2 regions of the Vibrio sp. R11-SG3-ISO3-SZ genome follow, and region 2 is predicted to be linked to the other one. Evidence: riboswitches for the same ligand, from Rfam matches in the RefSeq annotation. Region 2 holds a riboswitch; the other holds the start of a gene.
What was found. A riboswitch is a leader RNA that binds a small molecule or an ion and turns the genes downstream of it on or off. The one in region 2 is predicted to bind lysine.
Positions count from the first base shown of each region.

Region 1 (13,063 bases), on a different contig from region 2:
GATGTGTTTGCCGACCTTGATGACAGCGATTTAGACTTCAACCTCGAGGGCGAAGAGGGTGAGGACCCATTCGCCGGTATCGGCGATGACGGCGATCTGGATGAAACCCTTGCCGATGAAGTGGACAGTGCCAACGGTATCAGCGTCAAAGGGGACGATAAAGCGCTCAGCTTGGAAGAGATGGAACGTGCGCTTGATGATGTCGTGATGGACGACGATGAAGATGACAGTTTCGACCTCTCGGATGGGGGTGACTTTAGTCAAGATGACATTGACTCGTTGCTCGCCGGTGACAGCGATGACGACTCGCTAGAAAGTAGCGAGCTCGATCAATCCATGTTGGATGATTTGTTTGAGCAGAACAAAGAGAGTGATGAGGGCGATGTCGACTTCGATGAGTTGCTTGATGAAGCGGAAAATGCGTTTGACTTGAGTGATGAGGCCGATGACGAACTGACACAAACCTCAATTGCATCCGATGATGATATTGATGCGCTGTTCGCAGAAGCGGAGGCGCAAGCTAACTTAGAGGAACTCGAGTCTAACTCGGTCGATGACGCCGCTCTGCTTGACGAAATGCTAGAGTCAGACTTCCAGCTCGATGATGACGAAGAGGATGACTTCGACGACTTGATTGGCACTGATATTGAGGAGAGCGTTGAGCCTGAGAGCACCGAGTTACTCGACGAGTTGCTGGAGGTCGATGAAGAGGACCCGTTTGAGGATTCACAATCTCTACTCGATAGTGAACTCGATGAGCTGATTGGTACCGATGAGTTAAATGCCCCTCTTGATGCCGGCACGGATCTGCTCGATGAACTGGTAGGGCAAGATGGCGAAGAGGATCTCAACGATGACGCCACTGATTTGTTCGAAGAGCTGCTTGATATTGAGCAGAGTAGTGAAGAGAGCCTAGAAGCCACTGCTGACGACGTGTCGCCTAGCATGAGTGAAGATGTCGATACCTTGCTTGACCAAGCGCAAGCAGAGGAACAGACTTTACCAGAACCAGAACCAGAACCAGAACCAGAACCAGAACCAGAACCAGAGAAAGGTTTTTCTAGCGAAGAGTTCATCGACGATATGATGAGTGTTGCCCCACAAGGTGACCCATTGCTCGACGCACAAGAACAAGACCCTGATTTATCTACGTTAGCGCTTGACGAGCAGGACGAGTCTGATCTCATCCCTGCAGAGCCAGAGCCAGAGCCAGAGCCAGAGCCAGAGCCAGAGCCAGAGCCAGAGCCAGAGCCAGAGCCAGAGCCAGAGCCAGAGCCAGAGCCAGAGCCAGAAGAAGATGAAGACGACTGGTTAAGCGCCGCTATCGACGAAGTGGAAAATCCTGACTATGACTCAGAGACGCCGCTCGATAGTGACGAGTTGTTGCCGCAAAGCGGCAGTGAGGAAACGCCAGCAGAGCCAGCTACGCAGAGTGATGATGACCAAAGTGATGATGCTGACGATGATGATTGGCTGACGTCTGCCGTTGAAGAGGTTGAGCAGCCACACGTTGAAGAGAGCCCATTAGAAGAAAGTCCGGTTAAGGAAGAGTTAGCGACTGAGCTAGAACCAACACAATCTGTAGAGGATGAGAGTACACCTGCCGTTGATGCTGGATGGGACCAGGACAGTGATCAACCAGCTTCTAACACACAGGAGAGTGAAGCGGTAGAAGCACCGGAATCGGATGAGAAGGAATCATCAGACGAGCTGGAGCTTGCGCCATCATCAGCCCCTGAAGTCGCTGCGAATGAGTTTGGTGTTCCGCAAGATGAAGATTGGCTGGTGGAAGACCCAACACCAGAGATACAAACTGATGCGGATACATTGGACAGTGCAGATCCACTGTCGCAATCTGTCAGTGATATCTCTGACGTCGATGATTTGGAACTTCCAGAACGTACTGAAGAAGATGACCTCGCGGATGTGGCCAATGAGCCTGCAACATCAGAGCCAGAGAAATCAGTCAGTGACGATGAGACTCACGATTTTGATGATTTAGAGCTTCCAGAATACAGTGAAGACGATGCGCTTGCGGATATGGCCAACGAGCCTGCCGAACCAGAGGCAGAGAGATCAGTCAGTGACGATGAGACTCTCGATTTTGATGATTTAGAGCTTCCAGAATACAGTGAAGACGATGCGCTTGCGGATATGGCCAACGAGCCTGCCGAACCAGAGCCAGAGAGATCAGTCAGTGACGATGAGACTCTTGATTTTGATGATTTAGAGCTTCCAGAATACAGTGAAGAAGACGCACTTGCGGTTATGGCCAACGAGCCTGCCATACCAGAGCCAGAGCAATCAGTCAGTGACGACGAAACTCTTGATTTTGATGATTTAGAGCTTCCAGAGTACAGTGAAGACGATGCGCTTGCGGATATGGCCAATGAACCTGTCACACCAGAGCCAGAGAAATCAGTCAGTGACGACGAGACTTTCGACTTCGATGATCTCGAGCTTCCCGAATACAACGAAGACGATGCTCTGGCGGATTTGGGCGATGAGCCATTCATTGATCTTGAAGAGAAGGCGCTAGCGTCGAGTGCAGACTCTCCTCAAGAGGAGCAAGCGACGGAATCAGTCGATACCGATGAGCTTGAGCTGCCTGAATATAATGAGGATGACGCACTGGCAGATATGGCTTCAGAGCCGATGTCTGATGGCCAAGGCGAGCCTGTTGGGCAGGAACTGACCGAGTTTGATGAGCTGGAATTGCCTGAATATGGTGAAGACGAAGCGCTGGCTGACATGCCGACCACAGATGGGGACGTAGAGAGTGCCGATGAGGTCAATTTCAATTTAGACGATTTGGAGACGCCTGAACTGTCGGAAATTCCTTCCGAACGCCGCGTTGATATCGACGTCGCTGAGGCAATGGCTGCACAAGAGTTTGATGAGCAGGCGTTTGATGAGTTGCTTGCAGACAGCGAGGATGCCACACCTAGCTTCTCATTTGACAGCCCGATCGATGCCACAACGTCTGACAGTGCCGGTATGGATATTGACGCTATGCTCGAGATGGGCGGCGAAGATTGGAACGGCTTTACGCTCTCTCCCGAGCAGCAGGCACAGATTTCGGATGACATTCCTGAAGAAGAGCGTGGGGTTTGGGATCAAGATAATGCTTTAGAGCAACCTGAGGTCAGCGATGAAGATTGGAGCATTCAAGACAGCGCCGACGATTTCAGCCCACAGCAAAATCAGTTTAGAACCATTGATGAACTGATGGCAGAAGTGGAGATGGAAGAGCAGCAAGAGTTGGATGACGAGCTCAAGTTGGATGTTGGCCTGAATGATTTCCCTGATGTGATCGGTGACATTGGTGATGAGATTGATGTCGATTCAAACGCAGAGGCGGCAGGAAAACTTGATCTCGCCAAGATTTACGTTGAGATGAATGACGCGCAAGGGGCCATCAAACTGCTCGAAGAGGCGATTGTTGATGGCAGTGACGAGATTCGTCGAGAAGCCAAACGTCTGATTGACAAAATCAACCGCGGATAGGCGAGTTAGAGTGAGGTAAGAGGGCTGCGGCCCTCTTATTTTTTATCCCTATTAAAGGTATACTGCCCGGCCCATTTTTAAAGAGATTCTGCAGATGAGAATAGCGTTAGGTATCGAATATAACGGTACTCAATACTATGGCTGGCAACGCCAAAAAGAGGTGAAAAGTGTTCAGGAAGCGCTCGAGAAAGCGTTGAGTGTTGTCGCCAATCACCCCGTTGAAGTGCAATGTGCTGGCAGGACAGATGCAGGCGTACATGGCACAGGCCAAGTGGTTCACTTTGATACCACGGCAGAAAGAAAAATGGTGGCGTGGACTATGGGCGTGAACGCCAATTTGCCATCGGATGTCTGTGTTCGCTGGGCGAAAGAGGTACCGGAGTCGTTTCATGCTCGTTTTTCTGCGACCGCGCGACGCTACCGCTATATTATCTTCAATAGCCCTCTCAGACCCGGGATCCTCTCGTCAGGCGTGAGCCACTACCACGGTGAACTGGATGAAGCATTGATGCACCAAGCTGGGCAGTATTTGCTCGGCGAAAACGACTTTACCTCATTTCGAGCGGTGCAATGCCAATCTCGTAGCCCTTGGCGCAATGTGATGCACCTGCATGTGTCTCGTCACGGGCAATATGTCGTGATTGATATTAAGGCCAATGCCTTTGTGCATCATATGGTACGTAACATTACCGGCAGCCTTATCTGCGTGGGACGTGGGGAACAAAAGCCCGAGTGGATAGAGTGGTTGCTTGGCGTGAAAGACAGAAAATTGGCGGGCGCCACAGCGAAAGCAGAAGGATTATACTTGGTGGATGTGGATTATCCGGATGAGTATCAGTTGCCACGCGTACCGATCGGACCTCTGTTTTTGCCAGACAATCTGAACTAATTCGTGATAAATTGTCGAATCAATCAGGACGTTAGGGCGTGAGACAGAGAGTCAGAAAATAGGTACAACCAGTTTTTTGTCTACACTTGGCATTTAATATGCTTTAATCCTCACGCGTAAATTCAGAATTTGAATCCCTGTATTGAACGGGGATCGAGAGAGAAAAGGTCTTCCATGAGTTGGCTTGAAAAGATTTTAGAAAAGAGCAATATCGGCACATCGAGAAAAGCGTCAATCCCTGAAGGGGTATGGACCAAATGTACATCGTGTGAACAAGTGCTTTATCACGCTGAACTAGAGCGAAATCTAGAAGTTTGTCCTAAATGTGATCACCACATGCGCATGTCGTCGCGTCGTCGTCTTGAAACATTTTTGGATGAAGGCAATCGTACTGAGTTAGCCACTGAGCTTGAGCCACAAGATAAGCTCAAGTTCCGCGATTCGAAGAAATACAAAGACCGTATTTCTGCTGCGCAAAAGAGCAGTGGTGAAAAAGACGCGCTCATCGTTATGCAAGGCGAGCTGTTGGGTCTACCTGTGGTTGCGTGTGCGTTTGAGTTCTCCTTTATGGGTGGCTCGATGGGTTCAGTCGTTGGCGCTCGTTTCGTACGTGCGGTTGAAGCGGCGATGGAAAACAACTGTGGTTTAGTTTGTTTCTCGGCCAGTGGTGGTGCGCGAATGCAAGAGGCGCTAATGTCTCTGATGCAGATGGCAAAAACCAGTGCAGCGTTAGAGCGACTATCGCAAAAAGGATTGCCGTTCATCTCAGTGATGACGGACCCAACCATGGGCGGTGTATCGGCGAGCTTAGCGATGCTAGGCGATATCAATATCGGTGAACCCAAAGCACTGATTGGTTTTGCTGGTCGCCGTGTGATTGAACAAACCGTTCGTGAAGATCTTCCAGAAGGTTTCCAGCGCAGTGAGTTCCTATTGGAACACGGGGCTATCGATATGATTGTTGATCGCCGTGAAATGCGTCAACGCATCGGCAGTTTGTTGGCCAAAATGACCAATCAACCGTCGCCACTGGTGGTTTCTGTGAATGATGCGCCAAATGAACCTGCATATGAAGTACCAGAAGCGGACGAAAAAGGGTAAAGTAACACACTAACAAACCACCACAATTTATGGTTTCAGTTAGATGAGTCAAACCCAAATTCCACAAGCCACATCCCCTCTTACGATGTGGCTTGATTATTTAGCCAACATTCACACCTCAGCGATCGATCTCGGGCTAGACCGAGTCCAAGCCGTCGCACAACAAGCCAACTTAACCAAACCCGCTCCGACAGTCATTACCGTTGCTGGTACCAACGGCAAAGGTTCTACCTGCGCTTTGATGGAAGCGATTTTGCTCGACGCAGGGTATAAAGTCGGTGTCTACTCTTCTCCTCATTTAATTCGATACAACGAGCGCGTGCGCGTCAATGGCGTCGATTTAGCCGACGAGAAGCATTGCCAAGCCTTCGATTTCATTGAACAGCAGCGCGGGGATATCAGCCTAAGCTTTTTTGAGTTTGGCACGCTTGCGGCGTTACGCCTGTTTCAAACCGAGCAAGTGGATGTTGTCTTGCTTGAGGTCGGTTTGGGCGGGCGTTTAGACGCCACTAATGTCGTCGATCATGACGTATCCGTGATTACCAGTTTAGCCATCGACCACGTCGATTGGCTGGGCGATGACATTAACGTAATTGGTTTTGAGAAAGCCGGCATCTTTCGCGCAGGCAAACCAGCGATTTGCGGTCAGCCGAAAGCGCCATCAACCGTGGCAGCACACGCCGACGATATTCAGGCTGAGCTCTTTCAAGTGGGGATTCAATACCACTATGAGCAACAATCAGAGACACAATGGCGCTGGCAACTTGGCACTTTTGAATTAAACGAGCTACCCATTCCCGGACTGCCACTGCAGAACGCGGCGACGGCCTTAACGGCGCTGGCAAACGCCAATCTGGATATCACAGATATCAATATCGTCAACGGCCTTGAAAACGCCACCTTGCCAGGGCGCATGCAAATTCTGCACACTTCGCCAGTGATACTTTTGGATGTCGCGCACAATCCACATTCAGCGCAATACTTGGTTGAACGTGTAGCAAAGCAATACCCAAAACGTGTGATTCATACTGTGGTGGGCATGCTGCATGATAAAGACATCAAGGCGACGCTGGCTATCTTGAGCGAGCTTTCTTCGCATTGGTATCCAGCTTCACTGCATGGCCCTCGCGCCGCGCACGCTAATGAACTGGCAAGTCATTTACCAGCCGCGACTCAAACCTTTGATTCTCCGGTGCTGGCTTTTGAAGCCGCGATGACAAAGGCGGGCCAAGACGATGTGATACTGGTTGTTGGCTCATTTCATACCGTTGGGGAAGTGTTGGCGCATTGGCAAACACAAGGAGATTAAATGGCGAGCAAATTTCAAAACCGCTTAGTCGGTACCATCATCTTAGTGGCGATTGGCGTCATCGTATTGCCCGATGTGCTCGATGGCAAGAAAAGCCACTATCAGGAAGAGATCGCCAGTATTCCGCTAAAACCGGAGCTTGAAAGCGATCTGGAATCGTTTGAGATTCTCGAGCCGGTGGATGACTCGAAAGCGCTGCCCGATACGCCTGTCGCGGTCGTCACTCAAGAGGAGAGTGCAGAAGAGGCGCCACTCGAGGTGATCGTTAAAGCCATCCCTGAACGCAATGAGTATCAAGACAGTGCATGGATCATCCAACTGATGGCGTTAAAAAACGCAGAGAATGCGCAGAGCGTCGTGGATGATTTGCAAAAGCGCGGATACCAAGCACACACCAAATTAGAGAATGGTTTTACCCGAGTAATTATTGGTCCTGATGTGTCGAAGAGTAAACTCGAACGCCAAGTGATTGAACTGGAAAAGATCACTGGCTCAAAAGGTCGATTGCTTAAATTTAAACCACTAAATCCATAAGAAAACGTTTGCGTCAGCGTTTTTTCTGTTAAAATGCGCGCCAACTTAAGATGTAGAACAACATGAACTGGTTAGATATTGTCATTTTAAGTGTGATCGGCCTCTCAGCGCTGATCAGTTTAATTCGTGGCTTCGCGAAAGAAGCACTGTCTCTTGTTATCTGGTTTGGCGCCTTTTTTATTGCCAGTCAGTACTACGCGAAATTGGCGATGTATTTCACCAATATCGAAGATGACATGATCCGAAACGGATCCGCGATCGCTGCTCTGTTTATTGCAACTCTGATTGTCGGTGCTATCGTCAATTATGTGATTGCTCAATTAGTGCAGAAGACAGGTTTGTCTGGAACGGATAGAGTCCTTGGTATCGTGTTTGGCGGTTTACGAGGTGTTCTTATAGTGTCAGCGGCACTATTCTTCATGGATGCGTTTACGTCGTTTCCAGACTCACAGTGGTGGAAAGGGTCGCAGTTGGTACCGGAATTCAGCCGCATCATCGCACCTTTTTTTGAACACCTACAAGCAACATCTAGTTTCTTATCTGGGGCGTTATAGCGCTCCAGCCATTGTCGAAAATCGAGGGTTAAGACATGTGTGGTATTGTTGGAATCGTGGGCACAACGCCTGTAAACCAGTCTATCTATGACGCATTGACGGTATTGCAGCATCGTGGCCAAGATGCCGCGGGTATTTGTACCATAGATAGCAATCGTTTTCGTCTTAGAAAGGCGAACGGTTTAGTAAAGGATGTGTTTGAAGCCAAACACATGCAAAGACTTCAAGGTACAGTGGGTATCGGCCATGTTCGCTACCCAACAGCAGGAAGCTCAAGCGCGTCTGAAGCGCAACCTTTCTACGTGAACTCACCATTTGGTATCACACTAGCTCACAACGGTAACCTCACAAACGCACACGAAATTCGCGAAAAGTTGTTCGAGAAAGATCGTCGTCACATCAACACCACCTCTGATTCAGAAGTGTTGCTTAACGTGTTGGCTCATGAGATTGATACTGTCAAAGGTAACGTTACCTCTGAAGATGTGTTCCGTGCTGTCACCAATGTGCATCGCGCGATTCGTGGTGCTTACGCGGTGACGGCTATGATCATCGGTCACGGCATGATTGCGTTCCGCGATCCTAACGGCATTCGCCCACTGTGTTTAGGTAAACGCGAGGTTGAAGGTCGCACCGAGTACATGGTTGCCTCTGAATCAGTAGCCCTAGATGCGGTCGGTTTTGACTTTATGCGCGATGTCGCGCCAGGTGAAGCAATCTATGCGACGTTTGATGGTCAACTGCATACTAAGCAGTGTGCGGACAACCCTCGACTCAACCCATGTATTTTCGAATTTGTTTACTTTGCACGTCCCGACTCCTTTATCGATAAGATTTCGGTTTACAGCGCACGTGTAGAGATGGGTAAGAAACTGGGCGACCGAATCCGTGACGAATTTGCTGATTTGGACATTGATGTGGTTATCCCGATTCCAGAGACCTCGTGTGACATCGCTCTACAAATCGCTCAAGCGATTGAAAAGCCTTACCGCCAAGGTTTTGTGAAAAACCGCTATGTTGGCCGCACGTTCATCATGCCGGGTCAGCAGCAGCGTAAGAAGTCAGTACGTCGTAAACTCAACGCGATTCGTTCAGAGTTTAAAGACAAGAATGTCTTGTTGGTTGATGATTCTATCGTACGTGGTACTACGTCAGAGCAGATCATCGAAATGGCCCGCGATTCAGGTGCGAAGAAAGTGTACATGGTCTCTGCTGCGCCAGAGATTCGCTTCCCGAACGTGTACGGCATTGACATGCCAAGCGCCAATGAGCTTATCGCCCATGGCCGAGACAACGAAGCGATCTGTAAGCAAATTGGTGCCGATGAGCTCATTTTCCAGACGTTGGAAGACCTTACGGACGCCGTTGGCCTAGGCAACACAGACATCTCTCAGTTCGAAACGTCGGTATTTAGCGGTGAATACGTAACCGGCGACATCAATCAGCAGTACTTAGACTTTCTTGAGTCTTTGCGCAGCGATGATGCAAAAACGCAACGAGAGATTCAGCAAGAGCTTGCTAACCTAGAGTTGCATAACGAAGGTGCGTAACCTCCACGCCCTCTACGTAAACGTATTTAATGGTCATCCAACGGATGACCATTTTTTATTGCGCCATCCGGCTGCTGTCAGATGACAATAACGTGCGATTACTTTTTGGGTTTAAAGCCGTAATTAGCTGAACACGCGTTATCTCATTTCTGCCCCAAACCGCCTTATTGCTATTACTCAGCAACGAGTTACGCTGCGGAGTTTGTGATACGTGAAGTTATGGCAGACACCAGAACAGCGCTGCACGGAATCTCCCATTTCCAATCAAAAACGATGCCCTTACCCAGAAAATATCACCTGAGTTGTTATGCAAATTCACAACCGGACAGAAGTTTATTGGAGTAGCATCCCATAGTGTTGCTTTCAGGAACTCCTTCGTACCCAAAAACGTAAAAGGCCACCGTTTGTAGCGGTGGCCTGTTTGCTCTGAACTAGAAGGAAACGCGCATCATGTAAATGTCTAATTCACTATTGCGGTACACGCTCATTCTCCTTGAGTAGATATTTTTAGTTTGTTGATACTGCTAACTTTACACCCAGACTAGCAAACATTGTTCCGACAGCACGATCTAACCAGATGCTGAGTTTTTTACTGCTTCTAACTCGTTCAGAAATCTTGTCTGCCGCAAGAACATATGCAGCTTCCACAACGATAGCAACCGCAATAACAAGTAACCCGAGATAGAACAACTGGAATGATACAGAGCCTGCGTCTTCACGAACAAACTGTGGTAGAAACGCCATAAAGAAAATAGCTACTTTAGGGTTTAGAATGTCGATTAGTACCCCTTGCTTAAATGCTTCAAATGCTGTTTCTTTGCTCTGATTTGAGCCATCGGCATTTAACTCAAATCCAGATGATCTAAATGACTGATAAGCAAGATATATCAGATAAGCCGCACCAACATACTTAACAATGCTAAATGCTAGTGCAGAAGAGACTAAAATAGCAGATAAGCCAATGGAAGCAGCAAACACATGGAAAAGCGCTCCGGTACATACACCAATAGCCGATGCTAAGCCTACCTTTTTTCCATTGCTAATTGTCTTCGTCAGGATGTACAGCAGATCAGGCCCCGGAGCGACATTTAGAGCAAAAGCGGTGGTTAGAAACAATAACCAAAAGTTAAAATCAGACATTCTTACCTCAATATATATTATGGAGGCTACTAGAACAGCGATGCAGGATGCAAAGCTTTGGGGGGACACATATAAACTGGCTCACCATCCATCTGTAGCGCTCCATAGAAAACGTGTTTTTGTCATCCTAACGAGTTTACTATGGCAGTGCTGTACCTATTCGATACAACCCCAGCACTACGGGGTGACGCCCGTGGCACTTCGGCATTGACTCCTTTCACTCAGGGTCAATGGTTGTCAACCTAAACTGAGCTACTGATAGGTAATGCGCCTCTACATTGCTGCACTGATTTTCGCCAATACAGCTTTGCAAATGAAGATAAACTATAAGGTAGAATGATTGCAAATATTTTTTGCGTCGCTTAAACCTCCCAACGGAGCTCTGGGAAAATCAATTCGGGCCGAACGAGATTCTGCATACTTTGCGGCGAATTCTGCATATAGAGAATCTAACAATGTAGATCGCAGGTGGAAGATTATGTCCAATTCCGCGCAGACAGACCATCGCTGACAACGGTGGTCTTTGACGTTTTGGGGTACGAAAAGTTATCCGTAATAACCTAAATTAGCAGTGTTCCAGCTAGCAGAAAGAATTACCAACTCATTCATGCTCTGTATCTTTCCCAAAATCTCGATCAATATTTCGTTATTGTAAGTGCACTAATATTACAAATTATCCTTAATTTGCAGGGTCTCTCATATGCTCTAGTTTGAAAATTCTACTAAGAGTTAAGGTAATCTCAGATAAAAGAATTTAAAAAACAATAAGTTAAAATAAAATTTAAGAGAGCTATTGACCTGAACCAAGACCCTTTACAACCATTAAATAGCACGGTCTATTTGTATTATTAAATTATTTGAACTTATCCACAGTTTAACAAAGCCGACGCGATTCAGACCACATTCCAAGGGCGAATCAGTTTTCTCGCCCTCTTGTGTGTTGCTAACCTTGCCTCATACTCAAATACCCTACGAAAGAGATACTAATGAAAAAGTCACCAATTGCATTTATTTTAGGTTCATTACTATTCGCAAGCGCGACAACGAGCCACGCAAGCACAGAACAAGTTACCCAACCGACAGCAGTTATGGTTGATCAAGGTGTTGCTGTTGCTTCTGCACAAGAGGTACTGGAGCTACGCGAGAGCATCAACAACGCGCAAGATGGCGATGTGATTAGCATCAAACCAGGTCGCTATGCCGATTTAGGTCGTGTGACGTTATCAGCGGACAACGTCAAGATTGTCGCTCAAGAGCCTGGAACTGCCATTTTTAACGGTTCAACTCAGTTCTTGATTAAGGGTGACAATAACCTAATTGAGAGCTTAGTCTTCACTGAAGGTGGCGCAACGCTAAGCACTGAAAGTCATGATGCAAACATCATGGGCGTGTTTGGTATCTTTGGTAAAAACAACACCTTAAATAACTCTGTTATCTACAAGTTCAACGACTACGAATACGTAGCGGATGAGAAAGGAAAATACCCTAACATCCGTTGGATCACGGTTGGCGGCGAAAATAACAAGATTACCAACAATACTTTTGAAGGTAAGTACAAGCGCGGCGCGATGCTTGTTGTGGCAACATCAGACAAGTTAGAGAAAACTCTGATCGAAGGTAACATCTTTAAAGACCTGACGGCTTTAGATATGGAGCTGATCGAAAACTCAAACCCGAAAATGGTGAGAACCAACCGCAACGACAGACAAGCGATCCGCGTGGGTGACAGCCACAACTCACTGTTTGATTCACAAAGTATTATCCGCAATAACTACTTCGACAATATCAGTGGTTATGTCGGTAAAAACGGCTCTGGCGAGATCGAGCTTATCTCAGTGAAGGCGAGCGGCATCACTTTTGATGGCAACACAATCAAAAACAGTACTTCGATGATTTCTTTGCGTCATGGCCATAATAATGTTGTGACAAACAACGTGATCTTACCGGGTAACACGGCTAACTCAGGCGGTATCCGTATCTATGATGAGAACCACATAATTGAAAACAACTATATCGAAGGTACATTAGGTAAAGGTACTTACCGTGGTGCTCTTGTGCTGAACACAGGCATCATCGATGTAGCGAATGGCGAAGTGCTAAGTAAAGATTCAACAGACGGTAAAACACTGCAAAAGCAGTGGACACCAAAAGACGTTGTTGTTAAGAACAACACGCTAGTAAACAATACACAAGGCATCTTTGCGAGTAATGCGATTCACCGTGTGAGCTTAACCAACGATGAACGTGTTGAAACAATCTTCCCAGCTGTTAATACGCTATTTGAAAACAACCTGTCTATCGCAACTGAAGATGGTACAAACGCATTCCGACAATTTGAAGGCGAAAAATTCCAGATGGTTGGTTCTAAGTTTGTGAACAATATCTTCTATGGTCAAATCGAAGGCTTAGACCAATTGCCTGAGGGTATTACTACAGACGCACCAGCAATAGGTGCTGTTCATGCCACCTGTTGAGTAGT
Region 1 covers NZ_JCBDGX010000020.1:2,005-15,067, forward strand. The annotation lists gene AC6R1O_RS02820 (FimV/HubP family polar landmark protein) at 1-3,507, shown strand, start outside; gene truA (tRNA pseudouridine(38-40) synthase TruA) at 3,602-4,396, shown strand; gene accD (acetyl-CoA carboxylase, carboxyltransferase subunit beta) at 4,571-5,497, shown strand; gene folC (bifunctional tetrahydrofolate synthase/dihydrofolate synthase) at 5,541-6,806, shown strand; gene AC6R1O_RS02840 (SPOR domain-containing protein) at 6,807-7,340, shown strand; gene AC6R1O_RS02845 (CvpA family protein) at 7,403-7,894, shown strand; gene purF (amidophosphoribosyltransferase) at 7,930-9,444, shown strand; gene AC6R1O_RS02855 (LysE family translocator) at 9,952-10,584, opposite strand; lysine riboswitch at 10,672-10,868, opposite strand; gene AC6R1O_RS02860 (polysaccharide lyase 6 family protein) at 11,571-13,058, shown strand.
Region 1: another riboswitch for lysine. It lies ahead of AC6R1O_RS02855 (LysE family translocator); the one in region 2 lies ahead of lysC (lysine-sensitive aspartokinase 3).

Region 2 (8,639 bases):
CCGACATTGTGTTGGGGTTAGACAACAACTTGATGGCAGAAGCGCAGCAAACCGGTTTGTTGGCTGAGCATAGCGTCGATACGTCATCCGTCACCTTGCCAGGCGGCTGGTCCAATACGACCTTTGTGCCGTACGACTACGGTTACTTCGCGTTTGTCTACAACAAAGAGACCTTGGCTGAGCCACCGACTAGCCTCAAAGCACTGGTGGAATCAAATGACGACTTAACAGTCATCTACCAAGACCCGCGTACCTCAACCCCGGGTCAAGGTTTGATGCTGTGGATGAAATCTGTCTATGGCGACGAAGCGCCGCAGGCGTGGAAAGCGTTGGCGAAAAAGACAGTGACGGTCACGAAAGGGTGGTCTGAAGCGTACTCGATGTTCTTAAAAGGCGAGTCTGATATGGTGCTCTCTTACACCACGTCACCTGCGTACCATCTGATTGCCGAAAATGAGGCTAAGTTCGCTGCAGCGAATTTCGCGGAAGGTCATTACACTCAAGTAGAAGTGGTGGCCAAAGTCAAAACGAGCGCCAACAGCGACTTGGCGGATGCCTTTATGCAGTTTATCCTCAGCGATGACTTTCAGTCGGCCATGCCAACAGGGAACTGGATGTACCCTGTCACTGACGTTGCGTTGCCAGAAGGGTATCAAAGCCTGACGAAGCCTAGCCAAGCCTTGAGTTTTAGCGCTGAAGAGGTGGCTACCCACCGCAAAGCGTGGATTCGTGAATGGCAAAACGCGTTGACCTTCTAAGGTTAGGCGTTCGTGCAATCTGTCCCTAAATTAGGCGTATGGGTCGCGATGTTGATCGCGGCCTTTGTCGTTTCTGCGCTGCTGGCCTTGCTCAATCAAGCGCCTTCCCTCGATCTGCGTGTCATTTGGCAAGACCCTTATTACCGCCACGTTACCCAATTTAGCTTCTATCAATCTTTCCTCTCAACGCTGCTCAGTGTCGGCTTGGCGATCCCCGTCGCCCATGCTTTGTCGCGGCGGCAGTTTATCGGGAAAGCCTTGGTACTTAAGCTGTTTGCGACCACTTTGGTGCTGCCTGTCTTGGTGGGGGTGTTTGGCTTGCTGGCGATTTATGGGCGCAGTGGTTGGTTGGCGACACAGCTTGCGCAGTGGGATCTTTCGCTACCATTTAATATTTACGGTTTGCACGGCATTTTGCTCGCGCACCTCTTTTTTAATCTTCCTTATGCGGCGCGTTTGCTGCTGCAATCACTAGAGTCGATTCCGGCGGAGCAACACAAACTGTGCGCCCACTTAGGCATGGGGCATTGGCAAAAGTTTAAGTGGGTCGAATGGCCGCGGATGAGGCAGCAATTAGCGCCCGTTTGCGGGTTGGTGTTTATGCTCTGCTTTACCAGCTTTGCCACTGTGATGGCATTGGGCGGCGGGCCCAAATCGACCACCATTGAGCTCGCGATTTACCAAGCGATCAAGTTTGATTTTGATTTGCAAGCGGGCGCGTTACTGGCAATTTGGCAAATGCTGCTATGTGGCTTAATGGCACTATCGATTCAACGTTTCGCTCGACCTATTGCTATTTCGATGGGCAGCGACGCACCAACTGCGTTGGTGGTGAAAGACAGTCTATTCTCTAAGTGCTGGGATGGCGCTTGGATAGGTTTTAGCTTGCTGTTAGTGTTGCCGCCTCTTGGGATGGTGCTGACCAGTGGCATGAATTCTCAGGCGTTGGGTGTGCTGAGCGATGGCCGATTTTGGTCCGCGCTCGGCGCGTCACTGAAAGTGGCGAGCATGGCGAGCGTTATCGCTGTCAGTGCGGGCACGGCGATTTTATTGTCGAGCCGAAGACTGCGCCTCAATCAACGTGAGAAAGACGCGGATAAGATAGAGCTGCTAGGGACCATCATTCTGGTGACCCCAGGATTAGTGATCTCGACCGGGCTCTTTTTGCTGCTCCGTTCGTGGACGGATGCGCTCAGCTACGCCTTGGTCGTTGTTGTTACGGTCAACGCGTTAATGGGGCTGCCTTATGTGATCAAAACCTTGGCTCAGCCGATGTTGCAACTCGAGCAGCAGTATCAGTACCTTTGTGCAACCCTTGGAATCCGCGGTTGGCGCCGTTTACGAGTGGTGGAATGGCGCGCATTAAAACGGCCGCTGGCGCACGCGTTTGCCATCAGCTTTATGTTTTCTATGGGCGATCTCAGTGCCATCGCGCTGTTTGGCAGCCAGGAGTTTCGTACGCTGCCGCTCTACCTGTTCCAACTGCTCGGCAGTTACCAAATGGACGCGGCGGCAGTCGTATCGGTCACTTTACTGCTTTTGAGTGTGGGCTGTTTTGCGCTGATGGAGCGCCTGTTTCGCCCTCGCTCTGCTTCTACCCCCACCAATAGGAGTCACTATGCTCACTCTCAGTGACCTGCATTACGATTATCATGCCGAGTCATTTCAGTTTGATCTGCACGTTGAGGCAGGGCAAATCGTCGCGCTTATGGGACCCAGTGGCGCAGGGAAGTCGACCTTGCTCGCCTTGATGGCGGGTTTTATTGAACCATTAAGCGGTGAAATTTTAGCGCAAGGGCAAACACTCAACGGGCTGGCGCCTTATCAGCGCCCGTTTGCGATGTTGTTTCAAGAGCACAACTTGTTTGCTCACCTTACCGTGTCGGAAAACATAGGCCTTGGATTGGACCCCGGCTTGAAGTTGTCTGCAACGCAGAAACAGGCGGTAGTGCAAGCGGCACAGCAGGTGGGGGTGGCGGAGTATTTGTCTCGATTGCCGCATGAGCTCTCTGGTGGCCAGCGTCAACGGGTTGCGTTAGCGCGCTGCTTTGTACAGTCTGCGCCGATATGGCTGCTAGACGAGCCCTTTTCAGCGCTCGATCCTTTGCTCAGGTTAGAGATGCTATCACTGGTCAAACAGTTGGCGAGTGAGCGTGATATTACGGTAGTAATGGTGACGCACCACTTAGGTGATGCCAAAGCGATCGCCACGCATTTTGCGTTTGTATCACAAGGTCATGTCGCAGCGACTGGGCCGATTTCAGAGCTAGCGGCGACCCACTCGGACCCTAGCCTCGGCGCATTTGTTCAGGCGGCCACCACGGCGCACAACTGAGCGCAATAACAATGGGCTAGAAAGCAGAGATAAAAAAAAGCGGATAAGTGTGCACTTATCCGCTTCAATCATCACTGAGTAAGAGCGTGTTATTGTGGCTCTTCACTGCTCAATGCTTTGAGGATCTGGAAAATCTCTCGATACGCTTTAGCTGGCTTGTTGGCTTGCTTTTCTTTGTTCGCCTGACGAGCAAGCTGACGTAAACGCTGACGGTCCGCATCCGGATACAGCGTCAATACCTCTTCAATGGCGCTGTCGCCCTCTTCCACCACACGGTCACGCAATTGCTCTAATTTGTGCAGCAGCGCCGTGGTTTGAGAGTGCTTGTTACGGACTTTATCCAGCGCCGCTTGAATTGGCTCTGGGTCTTCGTGACGCATCAATTTTCCGATAAACTGCAACTGACGACGGCGCGCTTCGTTTTTAAAACGTTGCGCATCGCGAATCGCATCGGCCAAGTCTTCGCTGAGTGGAAATTTTTCCAACACAGAGGGCTTGAGGTTAACGAGCTCTTCACCCAGTTTCTGCAGCTCTTCCATGTCACGCTTCAACTCGGATTTACTTACCCAGATGATCTCTTCTTCTGGTTCCCATGGCGCTTTTTGATTTTTGCGAGCCATTTTCATACCTTCATTTGAACGTCTATTTCTCTATTTTAACAAGAATCATGGGGAGAAAGCGAAATTCTTGTTATCCTAGCGACAAAGCAACGACTGATGAAGAGAATATGGACGTAAAAAAGCAAGTGGCACAGCAGCGTATCGAGCTTGAAGCTGCCGTCGCGAAAGCGTTAGAGATGGCGGGTGAAAAAGCGGATGCCGCGGAAGTTGCCATCAGTAAAACCACAGGTTTAAGCGTATCGACTCGCATGTGTGAGGTCGAAAATGTGGAGTTCAACAGTGACGGTGCACTCGGTATTACCGTCTATAGCAATCAGCGTAAAGGCAGCGCCTCAACGTCAGACTTAAGCGAAAAAGCGATTCAACAAACGGTATTGGCGGCACTTGATATCGCTCAATACACATCAGAAGATCCGTACGCAGGCCCAGCACCGGCTGAACTGATGGTCAAAGATATTCCTGATTTGGATCTGTTTCACCCCGATACGCCTGACCCTGACTACGCGGCAAAAATGGCGATTGAAGCGGAGCAAGAAGCGCTCAGCTACAGCGATAAGATCAAGCAAAGTGATGGCGCCAGCTACGATAGCCACTATGGCGTCAAAGTGTACGGCAACAGCCACGGCTTACTGGCGAGTTATGCCTCAAGTCGCCATAGCATCAGTTGCTGTGTGATTGGTCAAGGCCAAAACGGTGAAATGGAACGTGACTACAGCTACACAGTGTCGCGTCACAAAGACGACCTGTGGACGCCGAAATCCGTGGGCCTGAGCGCAGCGGAGAAAACCGTCAGTCGTTTAGACGCGCAGAAGCTCAAAACCGGTCAGTACCCGATCATGTTTGCGGCGGATGTCGCAACGGGTCTACTCGGTCACCTTGTGATGGCGATCAGTGGTGGCAACTTGTACCGCAAATCCTCGTTTCTTCTTGATCATCTTGGTCAGCAAATTCTACCCAGCTGGTTCCAAGTCGACGAGCGTCCCCATGTGTTGCGTGGTCTGGCGTCAAGCCCGTTTGATAGCGAAGGCGTTGCTACGCAAGATAGACAAATAATCACTGACGGCGTGTTATCCACTTACCTATTGACCAGCTATGCGGCGCGTAAAATGTCGATGATGCCAACCGGTCATGCGGGTGGCATCCACAACTGGTACGTGCAATCCACAGGGCAAGATTTTGATCAAATGCTTAAGGCGCTGGGCACCGGCTTTTTGGTTACAGAAGTGATGGGGCAGGGCGTGAATATCGTGACGGGCGATTACTCGCGCGGCGCAGCCGGTTTTTGGGTTGAGAATGGTCAAATCCAATTCCCCGTCTCGGAGGTGACCATCGCAGGTAATCTCAAGCAGATGTTCAACCAAATAGTGGCTGTCGGCAGTGATGTGGAAACCCGTTCGCAGATTCAAACCGGTTCTATCTTGCTTGAGTCAATGAAAGTGGCGGGCGAATAAGCCTCACTATTTGACGTAGCAATGCTTCAGCGACGAAACACGAGAGTGCTTCGTCGCTGATGTGTATTTATAGTGCTGTTAGCGCTCAAACAGCTCGACATGCAACTTCTGAATCGCTTGTTTGGCTTCTGATTCACGCAGTAAGAAACAGAGGTTGTGCTGGCTAGCTCCGTAACAAATCATTCGTAAGTTAAAGTCTTCAAGTGTACCAAATACTTGTTTTGCATAGCCTTTGCTCTCGCTCATGTTGTTACCAATCAAGGCGACGACGGAGAGGTTGTGTTCCACTTTCACGCTGCACAGCTCTTCAAGCTCTTCACGCGCAGCTTGAGGTAACGATGGCGCACCGCCAGAGGTACCTGTTTGATCAAGCGTTAATGAGACACTGATTTCAGAGGTGGTGATCAAATCGACCGAGACCTTATGCTTGGCCAAGATCTCAAACACTTTGGCTAGAAAGCCGTAAGCATGGAACATTTTCGCGCTGCGCAGCGTCACCATGGTTTGGTTGTTACGTAGGGCTAGGGCGCGAAACAGCGGTGAGCTTTCCACTTGATGACGAATCCAAGTACCGCCTTGCTCTGGCGCTTTAGAGGAACCGACAAACACCGGAATATCATGGCGCAGAGCAGGGACTAGGGTCGAAGGGTGCAGGATCTTGGCGCCAAAATTCGCCATCTCTGACGCTTCGCTGAAGCTAATTTCTGCAATCGGTGCCGCATTCGGGGCAATACGCGGGTCTGTGGTGTAGATTCCCGGTACATCAGTCCAAATTTCTAAGCCAGAGGCTTGCACTGCCTCGGCAATCAAAGCCGCACTGTAATCACTGCCACCACGGCCAAGGGTAGTGGTGTTGCCTTCTTCATCGGAACCAATAAAGCCCTGTGTCACCACAACGTGCTCGCGGCACAGTGGCAGCAAGGTGTCACTGGCAAGCTCTCGAATGGCGGCAAGATCCGGTTCTGCGCGGCCAAAGTGGCTGTCAGTGCGCAGTACATCACGAATATCAAAGCGTACCGCGTTGATGCCGCGCTCAATCATTAGTTGGGTTAAAATGTGGGTCGACATCAGTTCACCACACGCAACAAGGTGATCAGTCAACTTATTGCTGGCTTGAATCGAGGCCGCTTCCGCAAGACTGGTGACCGTATCAAGCAGACTGTACACTTCACTCGCCGCATGGGTTGGATCATTGAGTTGATTAAGAATCGCATCATGAATCTCAGCGAGCTGAGTCAGAATATCGCTGCGTTGCTGCTGATCTTGTACGCCGTTCGCCAGCGCGACCAATAGATTTGTTACCCCTGAACAGGCACTGCTGACCACCAGTTTTGTCTCTGGATTGTTCTCAACGACCGCCGCACAACGGCTCATCGCTTCAAAGTTTGCAACACTTGTCCCACCAAATTTAGCAACGTTAAAATTGCTCACGGCATTTCTCCCACAACTTCCTGAATATTGAGTCTTTCCTTTGCGTGAGGTGAGGATGAGCGAGAGTAGAGGTAGGTATGGAGTACGACCTCAGAAGCTCATCACCAGACAGCGCTGATGACAGTTGATGGGACTCAACCCAAGTCAACCGACAGACTTAAACCACAATATAAGCCTACCTCGGCACTACTCCCCCTCAGAATGTTGTTTTGGAATTGTGGCTCCACAACATGCCTACCTGGGTAGTGCTCCTCTTCTGCAAAAAGCATAATTGTTTGTACAACAGGGTGACGAATTGTCTTGCCACCGCTTTCGCATTGAACGTGTTTATCCTCTTAATGTCAATGCGAAATTTACGGGTTAAAGACGATAGGTTCGGTTTGTGAGACTGGTATGACCTGTCGACTTTTTGCGCATTGCTGCGCTGGATGAATTCGATTATGGTGAAGAGATAACAACAAGAACACCCTCATGATTCAAAAGGAGTTGCCAATGACTTACCAAAGTTTTATCCCCCCTCGCCGTATTTTGATGGGCCCTGGTCCATCCGATATTTCCCCACAGGTACTGCAAGCTTTGAGCCGCCCGACGGTGGGCCACCTTGACCCGCTTTTTATCCAGATGATGGACGAACTCAAGCAGCTGCTTAAATACGCCTTTCAGACCAACAATGAGTTTACGATTGCTGTCTCGGCACCAGGCAGTGCAGGTATGGAGACCTGCTTTGTTAACTTGATTGAGCCGGGGGACAAAGTCATCGTCTGCCGCAATGGCGTGTTTGGCGAGCGCATGCGAGAAAACGTGGTGCGCTGCGGCGGTGAAGCGGTGCTGGTCGATGATGACTGGGGAACGCCGGTCTCGGTAGAGAAAGTTCGTGATGCGTTGCAGGCGCATCCTGATACCAAGCTCCTCGCGTTTGTCCATGCAGAAACGTCGACAGGGGCATGCAGTGATGCGAAGACGCTGGGCGCGCTTGCTAAAGAGTTCAATGTGTTGTCGATCGTCGATGCGGTGACGTCATTGGGTGGCGTGCCACTCAAAGTCGATGAGTGGCAACTTGATGCGGTCTACTCGGGCAGTCAAAAGTGCCTCTCTTGTACGCCGGGCCTCTCTCCTGTGACCTTCTCCAGTGCAGCGATTGAGAAAATCACCGCCCGTCAAACCCCGGTGCAAAGTTGGTTTTTAGACCAAAGTTTGGTACTCGGTTACTGGAGTGGAGAGGGCAAGCGTAGTTACCACCACACAGCGCCCGTCAACAGTCTCTATGCACTGCATGAAGCTTTGCTGATGCTCAAAAATGAAGGGTTAGAAAACGCGTGGCGTCGCCATCAGCAGATGCACAACAAGCTCAAGACCGGCTTATTGGCGCTCGGCTTTGAGTTTGTGGTGGAAGAGTCCGCACGCTTGCCGCAACTGAATGCGATTTATGTTCCTGAGGGGATTGATGAAGCCCAAATACGCAGTCACCTCCTTGATACGTACAATCTGGAAATTGGTGCCGGGCTTGGCGCATTGGCGGGCAAGGCGTGGCGGATTGGCCTAATGGGCTATGGTGCGCGGGAGGAGAACGTCGCACTCTGTTTACAAGCGCTTAAAGAGTCGCTCGGATAGAGTCGCTCGGATTAGAGTCGCTCGGCGAATAATTTGCCCTGTTAATGATTGCAGATGGCTCTCCAGTTCGGAGAGCCTTTTCTTATCTACTTTTTGTTTTCTTTTTATTCTTCGTCTGTACGAAGCAGTGCGTCGGTAGTCGGTGGCACGTATTGCACGTCTGAGAAATCGCGCCGAGGAAACAGGAATTGCGCTTCGGCTCGGATTTGTTCCGCCTTTTCACTGTCATTCAAACCTTGGTAGGCCAGAATTAAGTTGTTGTAGAATGCCGGTCTTGGTTTGTGGGTAATCACGCCCAGCGACCAATCCACGTACGGTTGAATAAATTCAGGGTTTTGCTGGTGCAGGCCAATATTGAGATAGGTGCTGTAGATGTCCCAGTCAAAACGCTCCTGCCAGACAATCGGGTTACTGACTCGGTTAAGGATATCTG
Region 2 covers NZ_JCBDGX010000038.1:833-9,471, reverse strand. The annotation lists gene thiB (thiamine ABC transporter substrate binding subunit) at 1-758, shown strand, start outside; gene thiP (thiamine/thiamine pyrophosphate ABC transporter permease ThiP) at 807-2,393, shown strand; gene thiQ (thiamine ABC transporter ATP-binding protein) at 2,377-3,093, shown strand; gene yjgA (ribosome biogenesis factor YjgA) at 3,183-3,713, opposite strand; gene pmbA (metalloprotease PmbA) at 3,821-5,164, shown strand; gene lysC (lysine-sensitive aspartokinase 3) at 5,243-6,595, opposite strand; lysine riboswitch at 6,682-6,859, opposite strand; gene AC6R1O_RS05105 (pyridoxal-phosphate-dependent aminotransferase family protein) at 7,088-8,206, shown strand; partial or broken gene AC6R1O_RS05100 (PglL family O-oligosaccharyltransferase) at 8,311-8,639, opposite strand, start outside.